One region of the Glaciibacter sp. 2TAF33 genome, then DNA from elsewhere that is predicted to be linked to it. Evidence: riboswitches for the same ligand, from Rfam matches in the RefSeq annotation. Region 1 holds a riboswitch; the other holds the start of a gene.
What was found. Region 1 has a riboswitch for cyclic di-GMP ahead of AB4Y94_RS05095 (putative bifunctional diguanylate cyclase/phosphodiesterase). Riboswitches for the same ligand answer to the same signal wherever they lie in the genome.
Positions count from the first base shown of each region.

Region 2: linked by a shared signal. The riboswitch ahead of AB4Y94_RS02095 (diguanylate cyclase domain-containing protein) and the one ahead of AB4Y94_RS05095 (putative bifunctional diguanylate cyclase/phosphodiesterase) in region 1 are both predicted to bind cyclic di-GMP.

Region 1 is NZ_JBFRFS010000004.1:164,798-175,767, reverse strand. Features, by position in the region: gene AB4Y94_RS05120 (SDR family NAD(P)-dependent oxidoreductase) at 1-869, shown strand, start outside; gene AB4Y94_RS05115 (SDR family NAD(P)-dependent oxidoreductase) at 916-1,746, shown strand; gene AB4Y94_RS05110 (EthD domain-containing protein) at 1,850-2,197, shown strand; partial or broken gene AB4Y94_RS05105 (FAD-binding protein) at 2,435-2,590, opposite strand; gene AB4Y94_RS05100 (hypothetical protein) at 2,610-2,996, shown strand; gene AB4Y94_RS05095 (putative bifunctional diguanylate cyclase/phosphodiesterase) at 3,978-6,254, opposite strand; cyclic di-GMP riboswitch class I at 6,273-6,347, opposite strand; gene AB4Y94_RS05090 (AraC family transcriptional regulator) at 6,623-7,606, opposite strand; gene AB4Y94_RS05085 (hypothetical protein) at 8,107-8,838, shown strand; gene AB4Y94_RS05080 (DUF6518 family protein) at 9,247-9,486, opposite strand; gene AB4Y94_RS05075 (DUF1801 domain-containing protein) at 9,589-10,083, shown strand; gene AB4Y94_RS05070 (hypothetical protein) at 10,276-10,479, shown strand; gene AB4Y94_RS05065 (alpha/beta fold hydrolase) at 10,517-10,970, opposite strand, start outside.
Region 2 is NZ_JBFRFS010000002.1:88,401-99,370, forward strand. Features, by position in the region: gene AB4Y94_RS02060 (DUF5677 domain-containing protein) at 1-186, opposite strand, end outside; gene AB4Y94_RS02065 (DEAD/DEAH box helicase) at 331-3,375, shown strand; gene AB4Y94_RS02070 (hypothetical protein) at 3,462-3,680, shown strand; gene mobF (MobF family relaxase) at 4,238-6,940, shown strand; gene AB4Y94_RS02080 (histidine phosphatase family protein) at 6,996-7,652, shown strand; gene AB4Y94_RS02085 (RNA-binding S4 domain-containing protein) at 7,772-7,999, opposite strand; gene AB4Y94_RS02090 (class I SAM-dependent methyltransferase) at 8,140-8,742, opposite strand; cyclic di-GMP riboswitch class I at 9,390-9,464, shown strand; gene AB4Y94_RS02095 (diguanylate cyclase domain-containing protein) at 9,596-10,970, shown strand, end outside.

The DNA of each region.
Region 1 (10,970 bases):
CCCGGGGCGCGCAGGTCATCGTCGCCGACAACGGCTCGGCCATGGACGGGTCGGCCAGCAGTACGGGGCCGGCGGAGTCCGTCGTTGCCGAAATCCTTGACGCGGGCGGTTCGGCGGTGGCATGTACGGCGGACTTGTCGACGGAGGAGGGGTCCGCTGCGGCCGTTCAGGCTGCGATCGACGCTTTTGGCCGAATTGATGGCATCCTGCATAACGCGAGCACTTCACCCAACCTGAGCAGCCCCGACAGGATCGACACGGGGCAGCTTGATCTGGTTCTGCGCATCAACACCTATGCGGGCTTCTGGCTGACGCGCGCGGCATGGCCGCACATGAAAGCGCAGGGGGGAGGGCGCTTCGTGTACGTGGCGTCCCACTCGATTTACGGAGTTGCCGGTTCCTCTATGTATGCCTCGGCGAAGTCCGCGTATATCGGGATGGCGCGGTCCGTCGCTCCCGAGGGGGCGAAGCACAATATTCTCTGCAACGTGATCCTGCCCACCGCACGCACGCGAATGACTGAACGGATGCCGCCATCGGAATACGCGGATTGGCTGTTCGAGACGATGGATCCGGCAAAGGTGTCACTCGGTGCCGCCTATCTGTTGAGCGACGAATGCTCGATCTACGGCGAAATCTTCTCAGTCGGAGGTGGCCGCGTCGCGCGCGTTCGTCTGGCGGAAACGACCGGCGTCATGGGGCCGGCGCTCTCGATAGAGGAGATGCGAGACGCATTCACAACAGTCATGGCCCAGGACGAGTACATCTATCCCAAGGACCAGCAAGAACGCGTCTCGATCGTGCACGCGTCCATGGGTTTCGCGGGCACGCTCCGCGAGGACGCGTACGCGGTCAAGGATGTCGGCTGACCGGTGGCAGAACGGTTGTCGATCCACTAGTCCAGGTCCTAAGAAGGTGAGGAAATCCATGCAACTTGAAAATAAGAGGATCGTCGTCGTCGGCGGCGCAAACGGAACCGGTGCGGCCATTGTCCGTGCCTTCGTCGCGGAAGGCGCAGGCGTCGCGTCGTTGGACATCCGCGATGCGGAGGGCGAATCGGTTGTCAGTGCTGCCAACGGGAAAGGCCCGGGAGAGGGACATTATTTTCACTGTGACGCATCGGTGCGTACCGAGGTGAAGGAAGCGTTTACGTCTGCGGCGGGCGTCCTCGGCGGCATCGACGCGATGGTGGTCACGGCCGGTGTGATGGGCAAGGTACTCGAGCCGGAGTCGATCGATGACGGTGAATTCGACCGGATTATGAACATCAATGTGCGGTCGATATTCGTGACCAACCAGGAGATCTTCCCGTATCTGAAGGAGAACGGTGGCGGCCGCATCATCAATTTCGGTTCCGGTTCTGCTCTTCGCTCCTACCCGTCCGCCGTCCATTACTCGGCGTCGAAAGGTGCTGTGATCTCCTGGACTCGATCCCTCGCGTTCGCCTGGGGTAAGCACAACATCACGGCGAACGTCGTGAACCCGGCGATCGCGCGAACCCTGATGTTCACCGAATCGGCCCAGGAAGCGGCGAGCGAAGGCAAAGAGGCCACCGCGAATCAACTGGAGAGTATGTTCCCGCTCGGTTCGCGGCGCTTCCCGCCGACGAAGGAGGATCTGCCGGTCGGGTTCGGCGACCCGGATGCGGACCTCGCGCCCGTGCTGGTCTTCCTCGTCGGCGACGGTGCCCGCTTCATCACTGCTCAGATCATCCCCATTGACGGGGGATTGACGCCGGGCCGCTGATTCCCACAACAGGTCACAAACAACTGCCATCTGGCGTCGAGTGGGACGTCAATTAACGCGGGAGACCACCGACCGCGCATGGATAACGAGATTGGATACGGCAATGATCAAGGCAGTTTCGCTGCATTCGCGAAACCCGAACCTATCCGTGGAGGAGTTCGTCGAGTACTGGCATACGGTTCACGCGCCGCTCTGCGCGAGGCTCATGCAAGGACTCGGGTTGCGTAGGTACGTCGCGAGTTTTCCGATCATCAACTCACCGAACTTCGGCGGGGTGGGACCCGACTTCGACATCGTGGCCGAGATCTACTTCGATGATCGGGAGTCGCTCGAAGCCGCGCTTTCGTCGCCTCAGTTCAACACGCCGGAACGGATGGCTAGCAGCGCACACCTATTCGACCTGGAGAACAGCCGCAATGCGATCTGCGAAGAGACTTCGTTCCCTGTGTGACTGAGCCTCTCCTCAGACGAAACGCTAGGCTCCAACCTTCACCGAGACGCCGCCGCGTCGTCGACAGGATCGACCCTAATGGCACCAGCGGGACTGGCACGCGGGACCAGTGGTAAGCGTGCATCTGCCAGTCACTGGAACTAGTGGCAACTAGCAGGTGCACACTCCCGCCTATGTGCTGGTCGAGCCTGTCCACATCGGCTGCGAGGTCGTCCCGAAGAGGTGCAGGTAGAGGTCCTAGTCTTTGCCGACGTAGGCGGCGCCGAAAACGCCACCGGTGCACTCCCCGGCAGCGTAGAGGCCCGGAATCACACCAGCCTGCCCGAGCACTTGGGCATCGCGATCGATCCGCAGGCCGTACGCGGTCACGTTGACAAGGGCAGGCCGCATTTCCGCGACGTAGAAGAGTCCGGTGGCAAGAGCTCAGGAATCGCGCGGATTTGCCGAGGTCCCGATCTTCGCCGTCTACAGCCAATTCGTTGTAACGCTCGATCTCGGCTGTCGCTGCATCGACCGGAACTCCCATGAGTCGCAGCGGATCGGGCAAGGATGGCCCGCGGTGGATCGCACTCCGATCGACGAGGTCATCGACGATGTCGGCGACCAGGGTTTGCGGTACCAACTCGCTCGTAAATTCCCCAGACTCCTACTTTTCCCTGCTGTATATCAGGGTGAGCTTGTGCCCGTCGTAGTCATTCTCAGCCCGCTCGAAGTGGCTCCCGAACTCGATTCCTCTTGCGGTGAACGGAATCCCAGGAATAGCATTCAACGTCAGGTGAGACCCGGCGGCGATCGCTAACCCGAATAGCGAGAGCCACCGGGCTTCCTCCTTTATATCGTGTAAAGATGCAGTAGCGCCATGCCATCAGCCGACAAAGGTGTCGGATCAAGATGGGCAGCACCATTTCGGGCAACAGGATCCCTGTCGTAGGCCCTCTCCTAAGTCAAACGGCACCTACACGCTGTCAAGCGGCCCGGGCCGCCCAACCGTCACCCGAGGGAGGGTATACCGGCAGTCTATAGATCGCCTATGATTTTCCTGAGCCCCGCTCATTGAGTGTGTTGCTTCGGCGCGGTGCCTCGTCTGCCTCCTAGGGAGACCGACGAGACTCCGAGCGATGCGTCGTCCCTGATACGCGTCGGGTTACGTGTAGAACCGAAGCATCCGCCGTGACGTGCCGCGCGTAGAACGGGAGACCAACTTGAGAAAGATCGTAGCTGGGACGAGGAAGCCTGAACCCAAGTGCCCGAAGTGCGACTGCCGAACTCGGCTTATCCCAAACCCGTACTTTGGCTCCGGCCTGGCGGTCCACCGCTATCTCCGCGCCTGCTCTCGTTGTGACTGGATTGTCATCGTCAGAGAGCAACCGACTGCACTTTCCCCGACCGCTGAGGACAACGAAGTGAGCAAGCCCAGCGCGAGCGGTCGAGGGATCTGGAAACGCAGGCGAGAGAGCTAGCGGGATGCGCAGGCGCTAGATCCGGGCTCCTCGGCTCGGTTCCAATCTGCTTGACCTGACCTGCACGGCTTTATACGCCGAGCCGTCCGTCCGACCCTCCCTGCTATCGCCGAGCCACGTCCCGACAATCACTCGGCCCCGCTCGTCGCGTGGAGATGAGTGATCCCAATACCGCGCGTCGAGCCAGACGGAACCGTTGCGATACTGGCTGATGTAGCAGACGTGTGAGCCGGCCCATGAGAGCTTTCAACCTCCAGGGCAGAGTATGCGCTCAGCGGCGCGCACCGATGTGTGAGGACTGGTTCATCACCCGATGCTGCTCATGCCGTTTGCTTCAAGTGACGCAGGATGGTGGCTGCGTCGCCGGGGCGTCCGAGAAGATAACCCTGCGCCCGGTCGCACCCCGCAGCGCGGACAGCCGCCAACTGCGCCTCCGTCTCGACGCCTTCCGCGATCACGCGAAGTGAGAGGCCGTGGCCGAGTCCCACTATGCCCGCGAGGAACGGGGATACAGCACTGCTGGTCTGCTCAGTCGTGAAAGCTCTGTCGATCTTTACCTCGGTCACTGGCATCCGTTGCAACTGGGTAAGCGAAGAGAAGCCTGTTCCGAAGTCGTCGATCGAAAGCCCGGCGCCAAGCTCACGCAACTCTCGTAGCACGGTGCGGAGAACGGCGTGGTCGGTGACAACCTGGCTCTCGGTAATTTCGATGGTCAGAGATGCGGCCGGGAAGCCCGTCTGGTGCAATGCTTCTTTGACCTGCGAAAGAAAGTCGGGGGCACTGAGCTGGGCCACCGAGACATTGACGGCCATTTCGACAGGAAGGCCGGCCTTGTGCCAACTCGCGCCCGTGCGCGTGGCCTCCTGAAGAACGTGCGTTCCGACTTCCCGGATGAGCCCGCTCTCTTCAGCGATGGGGATGAAGGAAGCGGGGGAGATCATTCCGAGCTCCGGATGCTCCCACCGCACCAAGGCCTCAACGCCAACTATGCTGCCGTTGGCCAGGTCAATTTGGGGTTGGTAATGGACTCGCAATTCACCGCGGCCGGCGGCTCCGCGAAGGTCAGTCTCCAACCGGAGCCGTTCAGTGTCCGCTTGGTCCGGGTTAATGTGGCCGGTGATGGTTGCCTTCGACCGGTGCAGGTCAAGGTCTGCCAACTCCATCATTCTTTGGGCCGGTTTCCCGAAAGCTCCGGCCTCCTCGATGGAAGGTCCGGTGCTTGTGGCAACACCGATAGCCACATCCGCGAATAACATCTCACTGCCGATACGCAGGGGTTCTGCGAACGACTGGCGTATTTCGGCAATGATCATGGCTGCACGGTCGACGGCGTCGGGGCATAACGCCAGTACGGCAAATTGGTCCCCATTGATACGGGCCACGATGTCCCCGCCGTCAACGCAACGTCCCAGCCGCGTCGCGACCTGGCGAAGGACTTCATCGCCGGCCCCGTGCCCCAGACTCTCGTTGAAACGCTTGAAACGGTTGATGTCGCAAAGAAGCACTCCGACGGAGTGACCAGCTCCGGATGCCTTCCCCAACGCCCTCTGAAGTTCCTCTTCGAACAGGGTCCGGTTAGCGAGACCGGTGAGCGGGTCGCGCAGTGCCTTCCAGCGCGCTTCTTCCATCAGCTGCGCATTGTGGAGGGCTACCGACGCGAGGCCAGCCAAGCCCGACAATCGTTGGACAGCCGCGTGATCGAGCGAGCGCGGAGGGTTGCCGTCCCAGTGTGCGATGACAAGGCCCCGGAAGTCTTCGTTTGTGAGGATGGGTATCGCTAGAAGCGCTTTCAACTCGAAGTGGTCGAGCATTGACTGGGCCCAGTCTGAGCCTCGCCCGTCGATGAGCAGCGGGGCGGGGCAGATCAGCATGTCGCTGAGTTCGGGGCTCTCCTGTGTGGTGAGAACAAAGTCGGAGAGTTTCTGCGCGAGGGCTCCCCGCCATCCAGTGGCACCATGAAAGCGGAGTTGTGCGGTGCCTGAGTCCCAGAGAGCCACACCCGAGCGATTAGCCCCCGACAGCACGAGCGCTGCCTCTGACATAGACTGCGCGACGTCGTCAACCGTGTACTGCTCGGAAAGGGACCGGGCGGCCTCCAACAGCATCTCGGCCGTTTCCCGCTGCTCACGTGATTCGGCCAGCAGGATGGTCATTTCTATGCCGGCGGCGGCGTGATGCGCATATGCCGCCAGCATGATGTGGTCGTCCGAGGAAAAGTGAGCGTCTTGGGGGGCGATTGCAATCAGGGTCCCGTAGCTGTGTGTTCCCGAGGCCACTGGGGCGGCGAGAACATTTCCTCCGAAGTCCTTGTCGCGGTCGTGGCCATGGGCGTGGCGCCCCGTGCGGGTAAGCGCCTCCGCTGCCACTTCACGATCGCCTCGCGACCGGGAATGCGTCAGCCCGTTGGGGAGTTGTATAGCCAAGTCGTGGCGGAGAGCGGGAACCGCATCGGCTGCCCCAACAATGACACGATCGAGCACGTCGTGCAGTGAGCCACCTAGAGCCAAGTGTTTCGCCGCGATTTCGAGCGCCCGGAGCCTGTCCTGCTCAGGGTTGACGGAATCGACTGCAGGATGTTCCGCCATTTGTGCGCGCATTTGTGCAACTTCTCTCGCTTCGGCAGCCCGGCCGACCCGAAGGGTCCCGTGGCTTTGCGTCCCCGACTTGCGCCGGGTTTGCTATTTACGTTGAGGTAGTGCGGGCGAATGCACCGCCCTGATGATTCCGGGAGGGTGCGGGAATGTCCACTCTCTTTGAGGCTACTAATGAGCACTCCTCGTCCGGAGTTCTTGCTCTACCCCAATTCTAGGTACGGCTGGTGAGACGTGGATTGAGCGGGCCGCCGACACAGCGATGATCGTCGCGGACCGCTGGTCGAGGCCTCCGTCCTCATTGCGATTGCGTGTGAGGTCGAGGAACGCTTCGAGTGCGTTCGGATTGAGCGATGCCTCCCGAAGCAAGGTGATCAGCGACTAATTGTGTCTGATGGGCGTTCGCCGAACCGTTGCCGGTATGCGGCCGCGAAGCGGCCGAGATGCACGAATCCCCAACGCGCCGCTACCTCGGTCACTGTCGCGGCACCGGGCTCGGTGGCTACGAGTTCCTTGTGCACCTGCTCAAGCCGGAAATCGCGAAGGTATCTCATCGGGGACGTGCCAACTGAACGGCGGAAGTTCTCCTGCAGGCTGCGCACGCTGGTCGAGGAAGCGGCGGCGAGCTCCGCCGTAGTCCACGCGTGGGCTGGACGCGCTCGCATCAGGTCTACTGCCTCAGAGACCGAATGTCCGCCCGCGTGGGGCGGAGTGGCCCGAAGTACTTCCGAGTAGTTGTGAGGTTGCGCGAGCAGCAGGCTGTGAATCAACACTTGTTCAAGACGGTGCGCGGCGAGCGGGTGCTGGAGCATGCCGTCATCTTGGTTGGACGCGGCGTCGATTAGTCGGAGTGCCCGCAACACTGTGCGTCCGGGCGGAGAGGCGAGGTCCAGGGCCATTGAGAATTCCAGTGGCCTCTTGAGGCTGTGTCCCAGGAGGCTCTCCAGTTCGAACTGTAGTCCCGCCTTCGGGAGCATGAGTGCGATCTGGGCGAAGTCGTCGTCGCAATCGAGATCGACGGGAAGGCCGGGTGCGAAAATTGCGGCGGTTTGCGGGGTCCCGTGCACGGGGTCACGCGGGCCGGCTTGCATCCTCGCCTTGCCTGCGACGGGAATGTCGACATGATAGTTCGCAGCTTCCACGGTCTGAATTCGCATGGCGTCCCCGAATTGCAGGTACCCCGCCGTCACGCGTCCAACCTTGATTACATTCAGGGACATGTCGAGGGAGGTCGAAGCGGATGCCGACGGGAAGTCCATCGGTAGGTACACCTCGCTCAGCGTCCGGCGTGCCACGTCGAGGTCCCGGCAGGAGACGACGGGATGACGGCTGAACACCTCACGAGACGTCGACTGCATACTGTGATTCTGGCGTAGGGAAGGCTCCGTAGGCGTTGTGCCGCTCCATTCCGCGTTATTGGGATCCCGTGCACCGCGCTTTTCGGATTTCGTCTGCATTTCCGGACCGTTAGCTTGGAAGGACCACGCTCCGGACCCGGTCGGGCCCCGTTGCATGGCTGCACGGTGTCCCTCTTTTTTCGGGTAAGGGGGACGCCGTGCATTCCGAACGCTGCGACCTAACTGCAATGGACTAGGACGCTCGTTTCAAATCAGGCCTTGATGGCACATCGCCTCGCTAGACGGGGTGGGTCACAGGAGTCGATTTGCCCCGATCTGAACCGCGCCTGGAGCACTCCAACCGAATTATCCCGAGGACGCAGCCGTGGTTCCGAACGGCATACATTTCCGTCGCGCATCGATGCGCTCCCTCATCCTCTGAAAGTTGTAGAGCACTTATGCGCGCGCCCAATCGTCGGCTGTACCAGTCAGTCTCGCGACCGTTGCGGCAATGTCGGCGTATGGTCCTGGGTCCGCTGTTTTGGGCGTGGTTCAAAGCCGAAACGCAGGACCGGCGCGACTGGCTTTACCCGACCGGGCCATCCGAGATCACGATTGCCGGAACTGACCCCGCCCACATCCTCATAATTGGTGACGGCCCCGCAGCGGGTTTCGGCGTGCGGACCCACCAGCTCGGTGTGGCTGGGCATTTGGCCAGACATCTCTTCGAATTCCTCGAGCGCGGCGTAGTGGTGACTGTCGCGGCACAACCGGGTGCGTCGGCTCGCTCGACCCTCAAACGCATTGGCGACATGGACGTCGACGGCTACGACTCAATCGTGCTCATGCTCGCCACCACGGATGCTTCTTGCCTCACAGCTCGGCGTAGTTGGCGGCGCAACATGGTCTGTTTGGTGCGCGCCTTGGAATCTGCGGATGCATCCCTGTTCGTGACGAGCGCCGCCAGCCTGCACCTGGCCAAACGGCTCTCACCCCTCGCGCGCGTGGTTACTGGCGGGCACGCGCGAACCCTCAACGTCGAGACCAGTCGAATCTGCGCACAATCAAACACGACAATGATTCCGTTGGATACCGTTTCATCTCTCACATCCCGCACCTATGCGAAGTGGGGCCGCCGCATCGGTACACACGTCGCCGACTCGCTGAACAAGGGAACAGTGCAACCGCCTTCCAAACCGCATCGAAGTGAACTCCCGCGCAGCGTGCAGCTCACCGGACAGGCCGCCGCATGAACCCGAGGCGACTCCGCGCCGCGAAGCCGGAGCCAGTTTGCCCAAAATGCGGATCTCGGACCCGCCTCATTCCAAACCCGCACTTCGGAGTCGGGCTAGCGGTGCACCGCTATTTACGGTCATGCGGGCGCTGCGACTGGATTGTGATCGTGAACAACCAACCCGCCCGCCCGCCCGCACCTCCGACCGCGGCCCCGGTCGAGCACGTCAAGTCAACGCATGTGCTCGGCCGCCTCCGAAATCGCCGCGGCAAGACCACCACACATCAGAGCGATGTGCCGTCCGGGCTCGAGGCGACCCGGGCGCCGTCGACGCGCGAGAATGCACCACGCGAAGGGGAATGACGAACACAATGGGTATCGGCGGACCGGTCGCCGAGGCGGTCTGGCAGCCGGAGATGTCACAGCGTCACAGCGCCGAGCAGGCGGCCCAGAATGCCCCGGAGCCGCGCACGATGTTGGCCATGCACAGGGCGATGACACCCGGCGATGCTCGCGTTCGCCACAGGTGGAGTGTGGCGAAGCCCACGCCCAGCCCGGTGATGATCCACCAGTACACCGGGCTCGTCGAGCCGGCGATGACCGTTGGTCCAAAGAGGCCGTCACCGATCAGGATGACGCCAGCGGGGTGACCGTTAGGGCTTGCCACGCTGCCACACCGTATCTCACGAGGGCGTCCAGGTGTTGCTGGGGCGCAGCATCTGGCTGTAGCAAGCTCGCACGCACGAAGCGTGAGGAATAGGATCTCGCCATGGACAGCCAGGAGAACGGCAAGAGCGACGTCCAGAAACCGGCCACGGGCACCGCGGCACAAGCCGCCGCCGCCTGGACCCCGCCGGAAGCCATGACTGGCCGCGCCAGCCCCGCGAAAGCCGCGGTCGGCGACAAGCCGGTCTTCGCGTACATCGCCAGCCTGCCGCAGCCGCAGCGGGGCGTCGCCGAAGCGGTCGATGCGCTGGCGGCCACGACGCTGCCCGACCTCCAGCGCTCTGTGAAGTGGGGCATGGCGTACTACGGCGTCGGCGACGGGTGGTGCTTCAGCTGCGGCGGCTTCGCCGGCCATGTGAAGCTCATGTTTATCAATGGCGCGGCGCTCGAGCCGGTACCGCCGGTGACGCCGGTGGGGATGGGCAAGGCGACACGGGGTGTGGAGCTCGAGTCGGTGGACGACCTTGACCAACGCCAGATCGCGGCGTGGATGGAACAGGTCGCGTCCGTGCCGGGTGTCGGCGGCAAGAAGCGCTGAATACATCGCAGCCAAATCTCTCCATCCGGCCAGATGCTTCGCATCGCCAAATCTCTCCTGCGTCTATAGTTGGCCCGACTTGGTGTCCAACGACGAAATCGATGACGCGGGGTTCAACTGGCTAAGGCGCCCTAGAAGAACGGCTTACCGAGAAGCAGCCAGCGTCGGCGACAGCTGAGATAGTGTTGCCCCGTGAAGCGTATCTGGCCCTTCCTCGTTCCAGGCGTGATCCTGAGTTGCGCTGGTCTCGTGTGGACTTTGCAGGGGTTCAACGTCCTGCGCGGGTCGGTGATGAGCGGTTCGTCCATGTGGGCCACCATCGGTCCGATCGTCCTACTGGTCGGTCTCGTGTTGGTGGCGATCGCCATCGCCCGGCGTAGTCGCGGCGCACAGTAATCCGCAGTCGCGGGTGCGGGTTCGGCCGCAGTCGGCGTCAGCTCGAGATCCAGGCGAGGAGGTCGGCGTTGATCGTGTCGGCCTGCGTCGTCGGCATGCCGTGCGGGAAGTCCTTGTAGGTCTTGAGCGTGCCGTTCTGCAGGAGCTTCGCAGAGAGCGGCCCGGCATCCGCGTAGGGGACGATCTGGTCGTCCTCGCTGTGCATGACGAGGACCGGCACCGTGATCTTCTTGAGGTCCTCGGTGAAGTCGGTCTGCGAGAACGCGACGATCCCGTCGTAGTGGGCCTTCGCGCCGCCCATCATTCCCTGTCGCCACCAGTTCTCGATGATCGCCTCCGACGCTTCCACACCGGGCCGGTTGTATCCATAGAACGGCCCGCTCGGAAGAGCACGATAGAACTCCGATCGGTTCGCGGCGAGCTGGGCCATCAGGTCGTCGAAGACGCTCTTCGGGAGGCCACCGGGATTCGCATCCGTCTGCACCATCAGC
Region 2 (10,970 bases), on a different contig from region 1:
TCGACCGGCCGCATGCAGGACCCCGTAGGCCGCGGATGCTCGGATTGCTTGCACCCCAACCCCGTACAGAACATTGAAGCGACCTAATGCGTCAGGGTCGGTTGGCGGAACGAGCGTTTCTAGCAAGCGCTCGGCACGGAAGAGCCACTCCAATTGAGACGCCTCATCGATTCCCGTGTCAGCCATGCCCTGATCGTAGGTCCACACCCATCGACAGAAGGCCGGTTCACGACAAGCGCATAGAACGGAAGATGAGGCAGTCGACCCGCCGCGCCTCCCAGATGATGCGCGAATGGCATCGTCCACCATACGTTTGGCGCTGGAGGCACGATGAAATCGAACGAAAGTTCAACCGGGGAAGCCCATTCGTATTCACTGGAACTGAAGGGAGCGAAATGGACGGCTCGACAATTCCAGCCCGCCAATAGGGCACTTCTCGCTTCCAATACTCCAACCGATCCTGCGGATGTCGTCAAGTCCTGGCCTGAGCAGTTCGTGATTCGTGAAGAGTACGAGGGCAAGGCAGGCCTGCGCCGACCACAGGCTGGTGCAATTCACTCCCTTCTCGGCTATTGGACAACCGATCCGAAACTCCCGGCCACTGTTGTCATGCCGACAGGCACGGGCAAGACCGACACCATGGTGACTGCACTCGTGGCACAGCGAATCGATCGACTGCTCGTGTTGGTGCCATCTGACGCACTGCGGGACCAGCTCGCCCTCAAGTTCGAGGAACTCGGGGTTCTTCAACACCTCCAACTCGTGCCAGAAACGAGCCTTTTTCCTGTAGTGGGTAAACTGAACGGGGCCCTTGAGCACAACCAGGATGCCGAGCATCTCGCCGGCAGTTGCAACGTAGTTGTGGCCACCCCCCAAGCGCTGAGTCACACTGAACCAGAGATCCGGACGCATTTCCTTTCGCTCTTTTCTCACCTCTTCATCGATGAAGCGCATCATGTTGCGGCGAAGACTTGGCAGCAGCTCCGAGATGAGTTCGCACCGAAACCCGTCGTTCAGTTCACTGCGACGCCGCATCGTCGTGACGGTCAGCATTTGGGCGGCACCCTCGTGTACGTCTTTCCGTTGCGCGAGGCACAACGGGAAGGTTACTTCTCCAAGATCCGGTACAAGTCGGTTCTGAGCCTGCTGCATCCGGATGAGGAAGTCGCAGAGGCAGCGATCGGCTATCTACGATCAGACATCGAAGCGGGACGTGACCACTTGCTGATGGCCAGGGTGCGTTCAGTGTCTCGGGCGGAAGAGGTACACGCCCTCTATGCGAAGATCGCTCCGGACCTATCGCCGGTTCTCGTGCACAGCGGAATCAACAAAAGCGAACAAGCCATCCGAATCGCGAGGCTTCGCGAGCGTACCTCCAGAATTCTCGTCTGCGTGGACATGTTTGGTGAAGGCTTTGATCTCCCGCAACTCAAGGTGGCGGCGCTTCATGATCCGCACCGGAGCCTTGGCATCACCTTGCAGTTCGTGGGCAGGTTTGCGCGTGGCGGCGTACATAGCCTCGGATCAGCCACGGTGGTGTCCGCCCGAACGGAAGTCCGCCAAGACGAGGCTCTCCGTCGGCTCTACGCCGAGGACGCCGACTGGGACCAGATCATCGAGGACCTCAGCGCTGCGGCGGTCGACGAGCAAGTCGAGATCGATGAGTTCATGAAAGCGTTCAGCTCCCTTCCCGACGAGGTTTCCATTCACTCGCTGACGCCGGCGATGAGCACAGTGGTATTCAAACCCAAAGCTATTGCGTGGCATCCCGAGTCGCTTACAAGTGTGATCGGAAGAAGCGATCTCGTAACCTATCCGATTCCAACCAATACAAGAGACGGAGTCGCATGGTTCGTCACCCGAACGAAGGATTCGCCAAGGTGGGGATCCGTCGCCGATGCCGTAACGGTGGCGTACGATCTCTACGTCATCTATTGGGATGCGACCCGTGGTCTCCTGTATATCAACAGTTCCAACAACGATTCGCTCCATGAGGAACTTGCGAGGGCTGTAAGCGGCGATACTGACGCTCTGCCCTTATCAGGCGAAGTGATCTATCGAGTGTTTGACGGAGTGCAACGTCTCACGCCGACCAACGTAGGTCTTCTCGACGCTCGAAATCGAAGCCGCCGTTACACGAGCTACGTTGGAAGCGATGTCACCGAGGCCCTGCCCCTCTCACAAAGCCAGACGAAGACTCAGACTCACATTGCTGGCACTGGATTCCTCGACGGCGGTCGGTACTCAGTTGCTGGCTCGCTGAAGGGCAGAGTCTGGAGCCATCGCACCGCCGACGGACTAAAGCAATGGACGGACTGGTGCGATGTCGTCGGCCCAAAGATTGTCGATCCGACCATCAGTGTCGACAAGATCATGGCCGGGTTCATCCGGCCCGAGGAGTTGAATGGCTGGCCCGCTATCCACGCTCTGGCCCTTGAACTGCCCTCTGCCCTCGCAGATCAACTAGAAGACTCGGAACTCAAGGTGGGGTCCAGTTCCATTCCGTTCCATGAGTTGAGTATCGAATTGCGCGGCCAGCCCAACTCCACCAGGCTCCCATTCGCGATCGTTTGTGATGAGTGGCGCGTTGACTACGATCTCGTTCTCACCAAGGCCGGACTTCGAGTGGAACCGCAGGACTCGAGCCGGGACGCAATGATTCAACGCACTCGGTCACTTATACCGTTCTCGCAGCTGGCGAGCCGGCACGGGCTTCGCGTGTTGCTAGCGGCTGATTCGATCGTTGAGCCACCTGGACTATTGCTTCGCCCCAATCGTGCCCTCGAACCCTTCTCGCGTGACCGCCTTACGGTGATTGACTGGACTGGAATCAACATCCGACGGGAATCGTGGGGCGCAAACCGCGACCCTCGAACGGTACAAGGCAGGATGGTCGAACACCTCCTAGGCGAGGATTGGGACATCTTGATAGATGATGACGGATCCGGCGAAGTTGCGGACGTGGTCGCACTCCGAGAAGCTGACGGCGTATTGCTTGTACGTCTAGTGCATTGCAAGTATTCAAGCAACGACCGCCCGGGGGCGCGAGTCACCGACCTGTATGAGCTCGCGGGTCAGGCTCAGCGATCAGCCGCCTTGCGCCGTAGCCCTGATGCGATGTTTGCGCGACTGATTCGACGAGAACGAACAAGGGCGAAAACTGATCGCACCGGATTTGTTCGGGGCGGCATCGACGACCTACAGGGCATCTTCGAGAGATCGATCAATCTGCGCCTCAGCGTGCTGATCACCATGGTGCAGCCTGGACTCAGCGCAGCCGCCGTATCGATCAACCAGTTGGAACTGCTTGCAAGCGTTGATGCGTACGTGGCCGACACTGCTATGTCGAAGCTAGAGGTCTTCTGCAGCGCGTAAGGATCAGTTCACGGGCGTGCGAACCAGCCACGGACGACAGACGCCCGATCGAAAGGGGTGTCGGTGGGTGCAGGTAGGTTCACACCATGAGCGAAGAGTCCGAACAGTGCAAAGCATTCGTCGACGTGATCTATGGGCGCAAGCGCCACGCGAGCCAACAGTGCCACGCAGCTGCCGATCACATCTCTTCGACATTCGCAGTCACCGCCCAGCACGTGACAAGCGTTCTCGGCTATCCCGTGTGGTGGAAGGACTCCCAAGCGAAGTTCAACCGAAATGTCGGCCGATTCGAGGTCCGCGCATGACCGCCGATGCTGAGCGTTGTAGCTTCCATGCCGACATGATCGTCAGCACCCGCGGCGGCGGATGGAGCCGCATCGCGAACGTCCGGTGCGTCCGACCCACCGGCCACCACCAGCTACGCGGCGAAGAGCGCGACCACGAGTTCATTTCGCAAGAGCACACCTTCGGTGTCTCAAGGGAACGAGGCCGCTACGTCACCCGCAGATGATGTGGTCTGAATTTTGCCCAGGTCGGTGTGTCCCGGACTACCCCGACCAGAACGGACAGGGGCATTTGTATTCCCGGATGAGTTGTACATCGACACGGGACATGCCCAACTGTTAGTGCGCTTAGGCGACTGACGCCCGTCCGACAGCGTGCCCGTAGCAGATCTATCAACGAACCAGTCGCGCGACTCGCGTCCGTTGCTGACCCGTACGAGTGGCCTACCGTCCGAAGTGCTCCTGCCAGCGATGCTCCGCCCGGCACCCATCCTCACTTCGCCAATGTCTGGCCAATCTGAATGGACGTATGCTACCGTAGGTAGTTGCAAGAACCTGAGCCACCTCGGAGGTTTGCAATGAAGGGCGGCGTCATCCTGTTCCGGGGGTCCGGGGCAGACGCGCGCCGTTACCTCGAGTCGGATCGGTCGCGCGCCGACGAGTACTACCTCGAAGGCGGGACCGCCCTCGCCGAGTTCTCCGTCATTGACGGCGATGGCGACGTGATCGGCGAAGGCGCGCTCACCCCAGACGAGTACGCGCAGTGGGTCGACTGGATCAACCCGCTCACCGCCGAGTCGATGGGCAAGCCGCGGGTACCGGGAGACGGCCGGCAAGGATCGCCGCGCTTCGCCGAGATTGTCGTGAACGCGCCGAAGTCACTTTCGATCGCTGCGGTCCTGCACCCGGAGGTATCCGACGCGCTCGACGCCGCACAACGCGACGCGGTCGCCGCGATCCGCGCCTGGCTCGGCCAGCACTCCGTCACCCGCGTTGGCCCGCGCGGAAAGCAGCGAGTGGTGCTTGTGGACCAGTTAGAGACTCTCACCGTCTCGCACAAAACCTCCCGGGCCGGAGACCCGCACCGGCACATGCACTTCCAGATCGGGACCCGCGTGTGGGCAGCCGACGCATGGCGCGGCCTCGACACCGCTGCGCTGTTCCGGCAGCAGGGCGCGATCCGTTCGCTCGGCACGGCCGTAATCGCCGCGCATCCGCAACTCGCGACCGTCCTCGACGCCCACGGCCTGACCCTCGACCCCGTGACCGCCGAAGTCGCGGAGCTGCAACCCTTCAACGCCGTGATGAGCAAGAGAGCTGAGCAGGTGGCGCGCAACCTGGCGCACTTCGAGAAGGAGTGGCGCACGGCGCATCCCGGCCAAGAGCCTGGCCCAACTGCGATGTCGCGGCTGATCGCCATGGCGTGGGATCACGAGCGGCCGCACAAGCGGCCGACCAGGCTCGGCGACGAGGCCGCATGGCGAGCCGAGCTCGAGGACGCCGGCTACCGCTCCGATGTCGCGCGAGCACCGGTGCACACGTCGGTATCGCTCGATGACGTGAGTGTTCGGGATGTCGCATCGCGCGCCCTCGACCGCTGCGCAGCTGCAGCCTCGACCTGGACAGTGCACGAAATCCAGGAGCACGTCACGCGCATCATCACGGAGGCCGGCCTTCGCGCCGATCCCGAACGGTTACGCAATCTCGTCATGGTCACGACACAGCTGGCCGCAGAGGATTGCCTGTCGGTCCTGCCGCCCGAGAGCGCGCATCTCGAGCACGTCGCGCACCTCACAAACCTGCACGTCATCGCCTCCGAAACCCAACTGCGCGACCTGCTCACAGGACGGGCAGCTGATTCGGGCCGTGGCCGCGCACCGAACCTGATGCACGTCGCGCGCCGCCACCGGCTCGACCCAGCGCAGGCGCGGGCAGCCGCCGCTGTCGCATCAAGCGATCCGCTCGTCGTCGTGGAAGGCGCCGCCGGCGCGGGCAAGACGACTATGCTCGCCGCCGCGATCGAGGCCGCCGCTGCACACGGCCGCTCAACCCGGGTGGTCACGCCGACGAAGAAGGCGGCCGACGTTGCGCATCAGGAACTCGGCGTTGCAACCGACAGTGTCGCGAAGCTCGTGCACGACCACGGCTGGCGCTGGAATCGCGATGGCGTCTGGTCCCGGCTCACCGTTGGAGAGACTGATCCCGAGACCGGCGCCCGCTACCCTGGTCCCGCCGCGGCCGCGCGGCTCATGCGCGGCGAGCGGATCGTGGTCGATGAAGCGGGCATGCTCGACCAGGACACAGCGCTCGCGCTCCTCACCGTCGCGGACGAGCACGGTGCCGCCGTCGCCCTGGTCGGCGACCGCGCACAGCTGGCCGCGATCGGGCGCGGCGGCGTGCTCGACATTGCCGCGCAACTCCTTCCCCGCGTGCACATCTTGACTAGCGTGCACCGCTTCATCGACCCCACGTACGCGGCACTCGCCGCGCAGATGCGACGCGGGGAGTTTCCCGCATCGGTGTTCGACCGCCTACACGCACTCGGGCTCGTCGTCCTGCATGAGAGCACGGATGCCCTGCACGAGGCGCTCGCGCGTGAGTGGCACGACGGAGACGCCATCGCCGTGGCGACGAACGACGAAGCGCGCGAACTGAACGGGCGCATCCGCGAGGAGAGGCTCCGCGTCGGCCACGTTGACGACCGCCGCACTGCGACCGGTCGCGACGGTCTCAGCATCGGACGGGGGGATGTGATCCAGACCCGGCAGAATGACTCCGCACTGCCCGTGGCGAACCGTCAAACCTGGACCGTGCAGAGCGTGGGCGACGACGGCGCGGTGTGGGTAAAGGAACACGCCGCGGGTCGGAGGCATCGGACCGTGCGACTACCGACGGAGTACGTCGCCGAGCACACCCATCTGGCGTATGCGTCGACCGCATACGGAATGCAGGGCGCCACGGTGGGCGAGTCCGACACAATCCTCGACGACGCCATGGATGCGGCTGGCGTCTATGTGGGCATGACCCGCGGCAGGAACTCGAATCGTCTGCACCTCGTGGCGTCCGGCCTCGACAATGCACGAGAGCAGTTCATACTCGCGCTTAAACGCGATCGCGCCGATCGCGGACTCGCGAACGCGACAGCCGCTGCGCGAGAGTCCGTGCGCGGCCTCTCGCCCGAAATAGGCAAGCGACGTCGCGAAGTACGTCTGCCGCACTGGTCCAGCTTCACTCGGGACACCACGCCCCGGACCGCGCCGGAAGGCGGCCTGAACCGATAACTTGCAGTCTGCGTCGGAGAGAGACCGCGAGCGGACCCGACACTACTGTTGAGATGTGCTCACCAACGACCCGCTGCCCGATCACCCAGCGCCAGATAACCCATCGGGGAAGCTGATTCTCCTTCGCCATGGGGAGACGGAGTGGTCAAAGAGTGGCAAGCACACGGGACTCACAGACGTTCCGCTCACTGCGCGAGGAGAGGATCTTGCCCGCGGTGCCGGCAAGCTGCTCGTCGGCTACGAGTTCTCGCTCGTCCTGACCTCGCCGCTGCAGCGCGCGCGACGGACTGCTGAACTCGCTGGGATCCATGCTGAGGTCGACCCGCTCCTCGTCGAATGGGACTACGGCGGATACGAGGGACGCACAACGCGCGACATCCGCAGCGAGCTCGGCTACAACTGGAGCGCGTTCACCCACGGCGTCATTCGTGGGCTGACCCCAGGTGAGACGGTGGAAGAAGTCGCTGCGCGCGCGTCACGCGTTCTCACGCGAGTACTGCCTGCGATGGCGAACGGAGATGTCGCCTTGGTGGCACACGGCCACTTCTTGCGCATCCTGACAGCCGTGTACCTGCGAATGGCCCCGCGATTCGGTGCTCAAATAACCCTGGATGCGGGATCAGTGTCGGTGCTGAGCTTCTACCGCGAGCAGCCGGCCATCCTGTCTTGGAACTACGGACTCGAGCTACCCCTGGTGCCATCAGAGTCCTGATTCCTACGCGGGACATCGCGACCGGCGACCGGCGAGCGCGTCGACGCATCTGAAGGATCTCCACCGCGAAGCACCGGATCCTCGCTTGATGGACCCTGTCGCCGACCGCGCCGGTACCGTCACGTGCAGACGCGAACCCTGCGTCCATCGAAGCTGACGATGTCGCCGGGCTCCAGTTGCCTTCCGCGTCGGCGATCAACTTCACCGTTCACGGCCACAAGGCCGTCGATGATGGCCTCTTTCACGTCTCCACCGGAGTCGAGGAGTCCAGCGAACTTTAGGAACTGTCCGAGGCGGATGGCCTCACCACCGATCGCGACATCGTCTATCGGAGCCCGATTTGTCATCCCCGAATTTTAGTCGACGAGATGCCGGCTCCTAAGCGGAAATAGGTTGTCAGGTCCCGCAATATGCGCACGGCGACTTCTGTTCGGTCGAACTTACAATCATGTCACCGGCACCGCTCAGGGAACCCTCTATGAGAAAGCTAATTGCGGCGGCTGGCGATGATCGCCGCATGCGACCGCTGGCCAGGATCCGACCTTGTGTGAGTCTGTACTATGTCGAAGCCAGCAGCGATCAGTTCATGGTGCATCGCCGAGGTGGGCCAGTAATAGGCAGTGACGACGGCATGGTCGAACGCTTCGACCTGCTCACCGTCGAAGAACCCTAGAAGCAGTGATCCGTTAGGCCGGATGCAGCGGGCGAACTCGTTGAGGACCGCCGGCACATCATGGGGCGGGGTGTGGATGATCGAATACCAGGAGAGGATCGCAGCGAGAGCGCCGTCGTCGACTGGTAGTGCTTCGAGCGTTGCAACTCGGAATGGAACCTCGGGGAATCGGACAGAGGCGCCAACGATGAACTCACTCACCATGTCAATACCTTCGACGGCCACTCCGTGGTCGTACAGAAGCTTTGTCCAGTGGCCGGGGCCGCATCCCGCGTCGATCGTTGGGCTACCGATCTCGCGAGCCCAGACACAGATTAGTCTTTGATCTTCTTGCGCCATCGCAGAGACCGATCCGAGTGCTTCCGCGTACTCGCCAGCTCGTTCCCCGTAAGCGCGTCGCACTGCATCAGCCAACATGCAACCAACCTATCCGTGCGCTGTGTCTGACGCCGATGGGCCCTTCGACAGTGCGCGCAACGAATCGTCCCCAAGGAAGCCTGAACGGGCGCGGGTGTAGAAGCATTCGCCTGATGTGGTCGCAGCCGTCTTAACCGGCGTGTGAACGCCTTCTTCGGTAGCGGCGTCTGGAGTGGGTCGCCAGGGTGGGGTGTCCAGTCGTCAGGAAACGCGCTCGATCGCACAACACACCGCGACTGGAAGCCCCCGACTCCATTGGCACACCGACCCCTCGATGCCTCAGAAAGACCAGGTACCACTGAAGCTTGATGACATGACCGCTTACCCGCTCGCGCACCGAGCTGGAACCCTATTCCCATAGAGGACACAACCTCGGCGGCACTTTGTAGCTGCGTCGAGGCAGATGACACGTGGAGGGCTCGATGGTTGACCGCCCTCACCAGGATGAAGCGTGAGGCGCCGCCACGGCAGCCTGACCGCCCGTCACGTGCGCCTCACCCTTCGCGCCGCGTTCATTGGCGATCGGCGTGGTCCGGTGTACCACGGAGCAGGCAGGGATCAGGGCACCCCCTTCTTTGGGGTCCTCTCTTTGGAGGACGTGGCCACGGCCATCGTTTACCGTAAAGGGCAGGCTGGGCTATTTGATTCAGCGAAAAAGGCACACTCGTCGCGAGGCGGGGTCGCAAAGGCACGGGACCCTCAGGGTAAGCCGGTCTACCGGGCAAGGAATCAGGCACACATGGGCGTTGGAGCGGGCACTCCTGTAGTTCGAGGTCGGAAGTTCCTATCCCACCGGCCGGGAGGAATCGTCGAGGACACACGACTGCTGTTCGCGTGGTTGGCATTAATATCGATGAGCCTTCTCCTCCCCGGAATCGTGACAACAGCGCGCGGCGGCTTGTTGGCACTGGGCGTCGGAGCGGCGCTGGTGTTGGCGGCGTCCTGGATTTCCGGCTATCGACGGCGCACCGTATCGATCTGGCACGATCTGGTGGATATTGTCGGGATCTTAGGGTTAGCCGTCGTCTGCCCGGAGCCTCGCGCTATCGTACTCGTCGTCTTCGGTTCGCTCTGGTTCCGTTCCCTCTATGGCACGGGCGGCCAAGCGGTGGCCCGCGGCCTGCTGTATGCGGTATCGCTGGGTGCCCTGTTGATAGCGTGGCGGTCATTTCACCTGGATCCGTCGAAGCCAGAATTTTCGTCATTTCTCGGTATCGTGCCGATCATGTTTTTCACAGTTCTGATTGCGCGAAAGCACACCCAATCCCTCAGCGTCAGGGAGCAGGGCGTCAATCGGGACCGGGCGCTGGCTGCGACGGGGTCGTTGCTGCTCGATGCGGTCGGAAAGGCCGAGATTCTCAAGGTGGGGTGGGAGGCGCTGACCGAGTTCTGTGTCGCGACGCCGGGGCTGCGGGTTATTCAAGTTGGGCGTGATGGGTCCAACTTGACCGTCGACGGCGCCGCCGGAGACTTCATGTTTCTCCGGGAGACCTTTCCGGCCGAGATACTCGCCGTGGACGGCGGGAACGCCCGCATTTGCGATCCGGTGCCCCTGAACAGGGCTGTGGGAACTCCCCTAATGTGGAAATGTCTGAATCTGAGCGCGGACGAGGAGGATGGCTGGCTGTTGGTGGGCGCGCCGAAGTCAATCCCGGACGAGGCCATCCTCTCCATCCGCACTCTGGTCACCCAGATCGTGTTGGCCTTGAGGAACAGCCAGGCTTATCGTGAGCTCGCGGCGCAGGCCCGTATGGACGCCCTGACCGGGCTGGACAATCGTGCTTCATTTACCAGGCAGTTGTCCGGAATCATCGACGAGTCCGTCCGACCCGATAGCCTGCACCTGATGTTCATCGACCTGGACGACTTCAAGGACATCAACGACGGCCTCGGTCACCGTGTGGGAGACGACCTCCTCATCGAGGTGGCTTCTAGGCTCCGGGACGGGATCCGCTCCGAAGATCTGTGCGCACGGCTGGGCGGGGATGAATTTGCCGTGCTCTTGCGCGAGACGACGGGTCTCCACGCGGTTGCCTTCGCCAAGCGCCTTGTGGTTGAACTCGCGGCGCCCTATGTGCTGGACGGACACCACGTCGGTATCGGAGCCAGCATCGGGATCACCACGTTCACAACCGGAACTGGCCTTAAGGAACTCGTGCACCAGGCAGACATCGCGATGTATGCCGCCAAAGCGCATGGCAAGAATCAAGTCGAAGTCTTTCACTCCG